One region of the Halobacillus sp. SY10 genome, then DNA from elsewhere that is predicted to be linked to it. Evidence: a T-box and tRNA genes for the amino acid it is inferred to sense, from the RefSeq annotation. Region 1 holds a T-box; the other holds one or more tRNA genes.

Region 1 (4,409 bases):
GTGAAACACCTGAATCGCGGGATTCCCTGGAAATTCCTGCGCTCCCTTTTCCAGGACCTCCCTCGCTTCATGATACTTCCCGATGCACCTTAGACTGCTTCCCCACTGAATATAGGTCTGAGTTCTACGGTCGCCTTGTATTCCATGGTCAATGGCTTTTTCATAAAAGGGGATGGCTTCCCGCTCCATCCCTTGCGCATCATGCGATACCGCACACAAATAATTCAAATCTGCGTTTTCCTCGTCCCGTTTCAAGTGGTTCAATGCTTCAACTCTAGCTTTCTCGCTCTCTCCTTCATCCAACAAGAACTGGATTTGATTCATAAAATCCCCCTTCCTCCCTTGATTAATTGATATATTCTTCATTTGGTTGATATCTTTAGATTTTAATTGATATATTTTCAATTCAGCCGATAAAATTTCATTTTGGCCCATATCCCAACAATTGACTCAAAGCTTCTGCAAATGATCAATCCAGGCATCCAGCCGCCTGCGATCCCCCGGCCCTTCCAGCAGCTTATCGTAAATCCGGTACCCTTCCACATCGTGCTCACGTAACCAGTTCAGCGACTTTTTCGGACCGAGGTACCAGCGTCCGATCATCTCAAAATAAATTTCAAGACTTTCCTTCACTAGCCAGTGAAAGCGATAGCGGCCCTCCATATCCCCTTTTCTCGAGCGTATTTTCATCTTAATCAGCCAATCTTTCAAAAACTGCTTCTCCTTCGGCTGCAAAGACGACGGTCCCTCGTTGAAAATAGAATCAATCTCTGTCATCCATTTTTGGGCAAGGTCATGATCATCGACGAGGACCTCGGCACGATGGACTTTCAAAAAGTTGGCCGGCTCTTTCATATCATCCGTCTTGTGGACCCACACATCCAAAAGCTTGCCACTGAACGTTTCCACTTTATTCTGTGTTTCCAGCTCATCGGAAAAACCAATCAAATCGACATCACTTTCATTCGTAGAGTCCCCGGTTTGATAGGAACCGTACAAGAATACGGTATGACACTTATAGGTCTCTCTCATATGTTCGGTTGCTTTTTCTATAAATGCTTCTCTTTCCATCACTTCATTTCCCCTTTTCTTCTCCAATCAGGATGAACTTCTTAGCCTTACAAACTTCCGTTTCCCGACTTGAACCACTACCCCGTCTGTCACTTGCACCGTTTGATTGACATCCGTCACTTTCTCCTGGTCGATCCGGACCCCGCCATTTTTGATCATCCTTCTCCCTTCACTCTTGGAAGGTAAAAGTCCGAGTTCCTTGACGAGGTCGACAATGAGAAGCTCCTCTTCTCCTTTCCACATCACTTCAGGAATCTCATCCGGCATCGCTTTTTTCTGAAAAACATTGATGAACTGTTCTCGGCTATGACGAGCTGCCTCTTTTCCATGAAGCATTTCGACAAAAGAAGCGGCAAGCTTCATTTTGGCATCCCGCGGGTGAAGCGTACCTTCATCAAGCTTCCGTTTCATTTCCTGCACTTCTTCTATGGATAACGGAGACACGAGTTCAAAATATTTCATGAGCAACGCATCAGGAATCGACATCGTTTTTCCAAAAATGTCCTGCGGCCGCTCATCCACACCGATGTAATTGCCTTTCGACTTCGACATTTTCTCCACACCGTCAAGCCCTTCAATCAAAGGCATCAGCAGGACGACTTGCTTTTCCCTGCCGTAGTGCTCCTGAACTTGCCTTCCGAACAATACATTGAATTCTTGATCGGTCCCTCCGAGTTCGATGTCTGACTCCAAAGCATACGAATCATATCCTTGCATGACGGGGTAGAAAAACTCATGGAGGTGGATCGGCTTATTCGCTTCGTACCGGTTATGAAAGTCATTGCGCTCGAGCATCCTTGCCACCGTCACCGTACTCGCCAGTTTCAACACTTCTGAGAACCCAACTTTGGAAAGCCATTTCGAGTTGTAATGGAGCTCTACTTTTTCCATGTCGATTACTTTGCCGAACTGTTCAAAGTAAGTTTTTGCATTGTGCTCCACTTCTTCATCCGTCAAAGCAGTACGGGCGATTGACTTACCCGTCGGATCACCAATCTTCCCTGTGAAATCGCCGATGATCAGCTGAACTGTGTGCCCGAATTCCTGAAACTGTTTCAATTTATTCAACACAACCGTATGGCCGAGGTGGACATCAGGAGCAGTCGGATCGAGCCCCAACTTCACTTTCAGTGGCTTCTCATTTTTAATCGACTTCGCAATTTTCTCTTTGAACTCATCTTCCGGAATGATCGAGGAGACACCATAAGATAGAACCTCCCTTTGCTTTTCCAGTTCTCTTTTTTGCACATCATTCAATTGTTCGATCATCTTACAGCCCTCCATTTTTTAGAATATAAAAAAGACACGCCCCATCATGGGACGTGTCTTCTACACGCGTTACCACCCAAGTTGAAGATGAATGTCTTCATCCTCCCCTCAAAAAGATAACGGATTTACCGTCTTCCACTACTCACATGAGTTTTCGTAAAAGAAGCTCCAGAAGGTAATTCATGAAGAGGTGTGTATCGACTCGCAGCAACCGTCGACTCTCTGACGACAGGGATCTCTTCACTACTGGGTTTCTGTCATTGCCGTAGGTATTAAAGTTAGGATTATGTTACGCGGAAAGGAAGAAGATGTCAACGTTTTTCTGAATATTTTATTTCTTATGAAACACACTCCCTACGTTTTTTCTTTGGAGGAAAAACATACCTCCAAGATTGACCGCACCTACGAGGAAAAGGATGCTTGTAGAAGAAGTAGAGTCTTCAGACACGGGAGTTCTCTTTTCTTTAGATGGATGTTCCTTCATAAATTCAGTATAGAAAGTTTTGTCTTCACCCTCATCTTGAACCGAGTCACCCATTAATTGGACCATCCCATTTGCAGCCACCACTGGTGTTAGGAAATCAGTCTCCGGGATATTTTCCAAAAGAAGCATGAACCTGCCGCCTTTCTCTTGAAAATCTTTCGCCCAGCTGACATCAAACCGATCGATTCCGGCTGTAATTTCCTCTCCAACCTTTCCCTTAAGTACTGCTTCCACATCAAAAGGATAACCATCAAAGACAAATTCACTACCTTCAGATCGATGACCAAAATCGTAAGTCCCGATAACGATGACTTCCGCCCGGTCAACAACCTCTTGAGCATCAAGTTTTTCGTAACTGGTGGCAGAGACCTGCAAAGGAAGGCTGCATAGAAAAACAACGATAAGTAATCCTATGAAATGTCTCATCATACCCTCCTTCATTCATTTATAGTTTAGATTCATGACTGTTTCCTGCATTTCCCCCTATATGGTTGAATAGTAGCTGTACAGAGATCACCGACAAAAGGAAAACAATTTCCGGTGCCGAAGAATCCCAAATGGACGTCACAATAATAAACAAAAGTGATGAAACAAGAGCGATTAAAAATATGTATAAAAACAAGCTGATGATGTAATTCATTCTAAATCCTTTCTCTACGATTTCCGTCATAAAAATACAGGAATGGAACAGATGAAAACTACCTTTTTTCCATCTTAACCCAACCACCACTACATTCACCCTATCATATTTTCATGTAAAAAAGGAAAACGCCCGTAAAAACACGCACTCAACGAGCTTTTTTTTCTACGGGCACTTCCTAAGGAGAGCTGGTCAACATTTAAAATGTCCGGGCTGCGTCTTTCGCCCTTGCCATCGCATGTTCTCTAATGTCATCCGCCTGACCCGGATTCGCCGCATGTCCTTCGACAAAAAGACCATCGAAGGACGGTACGCCGAAAAATTGCATAATGATGTTCAAATACCGGTGCCCCATTTCCATTCCAGCTGCAGGTCCTTCCGAATAAATCCCGCCACATGCCTGGATGTGGAAAGCTTTTTTATCCGTCAATAGACCGACCGGACCCTCTTCTGTATATTTAAATGCTTTGCCCGCCACGGCCACCGCATCAATATAGGCCTTCATTACAGGAGGAAAAGAGAAGTTCCACATCGGGGTGACAAAAACGTACTTGTCTGCGGAAATGAATTGATCACTCAACTCTCTCAGTCGTTCGACCTTCCTATTTTCTTCGTCTGAAAGGTTATCTCCCGACTGCAATTTCCCCCACCCGCTGAAAATATCAGCATCTATGTGCGGAATATCTTCTCTATACAAGTCGATATGAATGATTTCATCGCCTGCATTCACTTCTTTGTATGTGTCAATAAAAGTCTTCGCCACCCTCATGCTGTAAGAGGCCGTTTCATCGTGTGGATGTGCCGTGATGTATAAAACCTTCGCCATAGGATCCTACCTTTCCATTCAAGATAGTATAGTTTGTATAGAAACGACCATTCTTACTAATAAATGCAGATAAAAAATAGAATCCATCTTGGTTGAGATGGATTCTTATCATTTTCCAT
Region 2 (4,409 bases), 1.3 Mb from region 1:
AGTCATACGAGTGAGTGTGAAATTAGATCGCTTGTTAAATGAATATGATGAAATAACATATAAAAAACAGCAACCCACCTTACAAAAAGCGGGTTACTGCTAGAATTGTGCATTTATTTCAAGCTCTCACCAAATAGAGAACCCATCAAACCTACCGCTACGCTAGCGGTTTTATTTTTTTCATCGAGAATCGGGTTTACTTCTACGAATTCCGCAGATGTAATCATCTCTGACTGATGAAGCATCTCCATTGCTAGATGGCTCTCACGGTAGCTTAAGCCACCCATTACAGGTGTTCCTACGCCAGGAGCTTCATTAGGATCCAGACCATCAAGGTCTAAGCTTAAATGCACCCCATCGGTACGATCTTTCAAATAATCCACTGTCTCTTCCATCACTTGCGTCATGCCCATACGGTCAACTTCGTGCATCGTATAGACTTTGATGCCCTTCTCTTCAATAAGCACTCTTTCTCCTTCATCTAGAGAACGGGCTCCGATAATCACAATATTTTCTGGTTTAATCTTTGGTTCATAATCATGGATACTCGTCAGTTTCTCATGGCCGATTCCTAAGCTTACAGCAAGTGGCATCCCATGAATGTTACCGGAAGGCGAGCTGTCGGCAGTATTCAAATCGCCGTGAGCATCATACCAGATGACACCAAGGTTTTCATAATGTTTGGCAACTCCTGCAAGAGTCCCCATAGCAATACTATGATCTCCCCCAAGGACAAGTGGAAAACGTTTATTTTCTACTACTTCATCAACCGCCTTTGCAAGACGACGACTTCCCTCAGCAATTTCATTCAAGTTACGTAAATTATCTTCTTTCTCATCTGTATTTTGTTTTGGACGAGGAATCTCAATGTCCCCTAGATCTTCAATGTTATATTTCAATTGCTCTAGACGTTCAACCATACCCGCATAACGAATAGCACTTGGTCCCATATCCACGCCTCGGCGCATCTGTCCAAGGTCCATAGGTACACCGATAACTGAAAGCTGTTTATTCATCAAAGTTCCTCCTTTTTTCTCTACTATAATTGTATCCGTTTTTCCCGTTATGACTCAACTGGACATGTTTGTGCATATATATACGGGAAACAGTATGAAAACGTATGTAATCATGCATGTTTACAAGGTTTGAAACCTTTTTCCATATAATAGAAGAAGGACTGTTCATCGAGAGCAGCGTTACAAAATTCGATGAACATCAAAAACAAATGAGAATCTCAATAACTTTTAATCAATGGCTCGAAAACCATTAGAGATTTTCTTTGGGACATCAAAAAATCCTGGATGCAATAGGAAAAGAACATAAAAAACCTGACATCAACTGTTGATGTCAGGTTCATAGAGTGGAGCCTAGCGGGATCGAACCGCTGACCTCCTGCGTGCAAAGCAGGCGCTCTCCCAGCTGAGCTAAGGCCCCGTATGGAGCGGGAGACGGGATTCGAACCCGCGACCCCCACCTTGGCAAGGTGGTGTTCTACCACTGAACTACTCCCGCATATGAAAATGAAAGATGAGCCATGAAGGATTCGAACCTTCGACCCTCTGATTAAAAGTCAGATGCTCTACCAGCTGAGCTAATGGCTCGTATGAAAAATAATGCTCATTATTTTATAAGCAGTGTGCTCGTCACGTTGATAGATTTATCGGTGAAGCATACGCTCCTCGCAAAGCCTACAATGAAGAAAATTCAATGATGATTACGGCTTCTCTACCAGCTGAGCTAATGACTCATATAATAATATCCAGTATAACATCTTAAGAAAATGGCTGGGCCAGCTGGATTCGAACCAGCGCATGACGGTACCAAAAACCGTTGCCTTACCGCTTGGCTATGGCCCAACAGTTACAAAAATAGTATTTACCATCTAAAGATCATTATACAAGAAATGTTTATTTTCATAAAAAATAGCTGATCATGGATGTCAGCCGTTATAGTCAATGAAATAAATGGTGGAGGGAGTAGGACTCGAACCTACGAACCCGATGGGAGCGGATTTACAGTCCGCCGCGTTTGGCCAACTTCGCTATCCCTCCACTTTGACTAAATAAGTGGTGCCGGCCAGAGGACTTGAACCCCCAACCTACTGATTACAAATCAGTTGCTCTGCCAGTTGAGCTAGGCCGGCTTATGAATTTAATGGTGGAGGATGCAGGGTTCGAACCTGCGACCCCTTGCTTGTAAGGCAAGTGCTCTCCCAGCTGAGCTAATCCTCCGATAAGTGGTGACCCGTACGGGATTCGAACCCGTGTTACCGCCGTGAAAGGGCGGTGTCTTAACCACTTGACCAACGGGCCATGTGTTTGATCGTTTCTCAGAGCTTCCAGCCGGATTTGAACCGGCGACCCCTTCCTTACCATGGAAGTGCTCTACCACTGAGCTATGGAAGCAAGTGGCTCCAACGGTAGGATTCGAACCTACGACCGATCGGTTAACAGCCGATTGCTCTACCACTGAGCTACGTTGGAATAATGTTCATTCATCAAAAGCATTAATAAGGAAAGAGAATCAATGTGGCGGCGTCCTACTCTCACGGGGGTAAACCCGACTACCATCGGCGCTGAAGAGCTTAACTGCTGTGTTCGGCATGGGAACAGGTGTGACCTCTTCGCCTTCACCACCACATCAATATAAAGTTTGAGGTGAACCCTCAAAACTGGATAAGGAAACATCTTGTTTGAAAAAGGACGATCTTTTCACGAATGATTTTCATCAGATAGATAAGTCATCGATCCATTAGTATCCGTCAGCTCCACGTGTCACCACGCTTCCACCTCGGACCTATCAACCTCATCGTCTCTGAGGGATCTTATTTGCTTAAAGCAAAGGGAAATCTCATCTCAAGGGGGGCTTCATGCTTAGATGCTTTCAGCACTTATCCCGACCACACGTAGCTACCCAGCGATGCTCCTGGCGGAACAACTGGTACACCAGCGGTGTGTCCATCCCGGTCCTCTCGTACTAAGGACAGCTCCTTTCAAATTTCCAACGCCCACGACGGATAGGGACCGAACTGTCTCACGACGTTCTGAACCCAGCTCGCGTACCGCTTTAATGGGCGAACAGCCCAACCCTTGGGACCGACTACAGCCCCAGGATGCGATGAGCCGACATCGAGGTGCCAAACCTCCCCGTCGATGTGGACTCTTGGGGGAGATAAGCCTGTTATCCCCGGGGTAGCTTTTATCCGTTGAGCGACGGCCCTTCCATGCGGAACCGCCGGATCACTAAGCCCGACTTTCGTCCCTGCTCGACTTGTAGGTCTCGCAGTCAAGCTCCCTTGTGCCTTTACACTCTGCGAATGATTTCCAACCATTCTGAGGGAACCTTTGGGCGCCTCCGTTACCTTTTGGGAGGCGACCGCCCCAGTCAAACTGCCCACCTGACACTGTCTCCGGACCGGATCACGGTCCTGGGTTAGAATGTCCGTACAGCCAGGGTAGTATCCCACCAGCGCCTCCACCGAAGCTAGCGCTCCGGCTTCTAAGGCTCCTACCTATCCTGTACAAGCTGTACCAACATTCAATATCAGGCTACAGTAAAGCTCCACGGGGTCTTTCCGTCCTGTCGCGGGTAATGTGCATCTTCACACATAGTATAATTTCACCGGGTCTCTCGTTGAGACAGTGCCCAAGTCGTTGCACCTTTCGTGCGGGTCGGAACTTACCCGACAAGGAATTTCGCTACCTTAGGACCGTTATAGTTACGGCCGCCGTTTACTGGGGCTTCGGTTCAACGCTTCGCATAAGCTAACGCATCCCCTTAACCTTCCAGCACCGGGCAGGTGTCAGCCCCTATACTTCGCCTTACGGCTTCGCAGAGACCTGTGTTTTTGGTAAACAGTCGCTTGGGCCTTTTCACTGCGGCTCCTCGGCAGAGGAGCACCCCTTCTCCCGAAGTTACGGGGTCATTTTGCCGAGTTCCTTAACGAGAGTTCTCCCGCTCACCTTAGGATCCTCTCCTCGCCTACCTGTGTCGGTTTGCGGTACGGGCACCTCTTTCCTCACTAGAGGATTTTCTTGGCAGTGTGAACTCAGGAGCTTCGGTACTCTATTTCCCTCCCCATCACAGCTTGACGTTGCCGGACGGATTTGCCTATCCGACCGTCTCACTGCTTGGACGCGCACATCCAGTGGCGCGCTCTCCTTATCCTCCTGCGTCCCCCCGTCGTTCAAACGGAAAGGAGGTGGTACAGGAATATCAACCTGTTGTCCATCGCCTACGCCTTTCGGCCTCGGCTTAGGTCCCGACTAACCCTGAGAGGACGAGCCTTCCTCAGGAAACCTTAGGCATTCGGTGAAAGAGATTCTCACTCTTTTTTCGCTACTCATACCGGCATTCTCACTTCTAAGCGCTCCACCAGTCCTTACGGTCTGACTTCACGGCCCTTAGAA

What was found. A T-box is a leader RNA that pairs with one kind of tRNA and senses whether it is charged. The one in region 1 lies ahead of tyrS (tyrosine--tRNA ligase), so its partner is inferred to be a tRNA-Tyr.
Region 2: it encodes a tRNA-Tyr, which carries the amino acid that the T-box ahead of tyrS (tyrosine--tRNA ligase) is inferred to sense. The anticodon was not compared.

The regions. Positions count from the first base shown of each region.
Region 1 covers NZ_CP174345.1:1,471,797-1,476,205, reverse strand. The annotation lists gene ACJA3J_RS07590 (tetratricopeptide repeat protein) at 1-324, opposite strand, end outside; gene ACJA3J_RS07585 (nucleotidyltransferase domain-containing protein) at 451-1,071, opposite strand; gene tyrS (tyrosine--tRNA ligase) at 1,099-2,340, opposite strand; T-box leader at 2,385-2,610, opposite strand; gene ACJA3J_RS07575 (hypothetical protein) at 2,672-3,250, opposite strand; gene ACJA3J_RS07570 (FMN-dependent NADH-azoreductase) at 3,664-4,290, opposite strand; gene ACJA3J_RS07565 (hypothetical protein) at 4,409-4,409, opposite strand, start outside.
Region 2 covers NZ_CP174345.1:169,838-174,246, reverse strand. The annotation lists gene ACJA3J_RS01015 (aspartyl-phosphate phosphatase Spo0E family protein) at 1-103, shown strand, start outside; gene rocF (arginase) at 114-1,016, opposite strand; tRNA gene ACJA3J_RS01005 (tRNA-Ala) at 1,362-1,434, opposite strand; tRNA gene ACJA3J_RS01000 (tRNA-Gly) at 1,438-1,512, opposite strand; tRNA gene ACJA3J_RS00995 (tRNA-Lys) at 1,529-1,601, opposite strand; tRNA gene ACJA3J_RS00990 (tRNA-Gln) at 1,782-1,856, opposite strand; tRNA gene ACJA3J_RS00985 (tRNA-Tyr) at 1,966-2,051, opposite strand; tRNA gene ACJA3J_RS00980 (tRNA-Thr) at 2,068-2,143, opposite strand; tRNA gene ACJA3J_RS00975 (tRNA-Val) at 2,156-2,231, opposite strand; tRNA gene ACJA3J_RS00970 (tRNA-Glu) at 2,238-2,312, opposite strand; tRNA gene ACJA3J_RS00965 (tRNA-Thr) at 2,334-2,405, opposite strand; tRNA gene ACJA3J_RS00960 (tRNA-Asn) at 2,409-2,483, opposite strand; rRNA gene rrf (5S ribosomal RNA) at 2,527-2,640, opposite strand; rRNA gene ACJA3J_RS00950 (23S ribosomal RNA) at 2,732-4,409, opposite strand, start outside.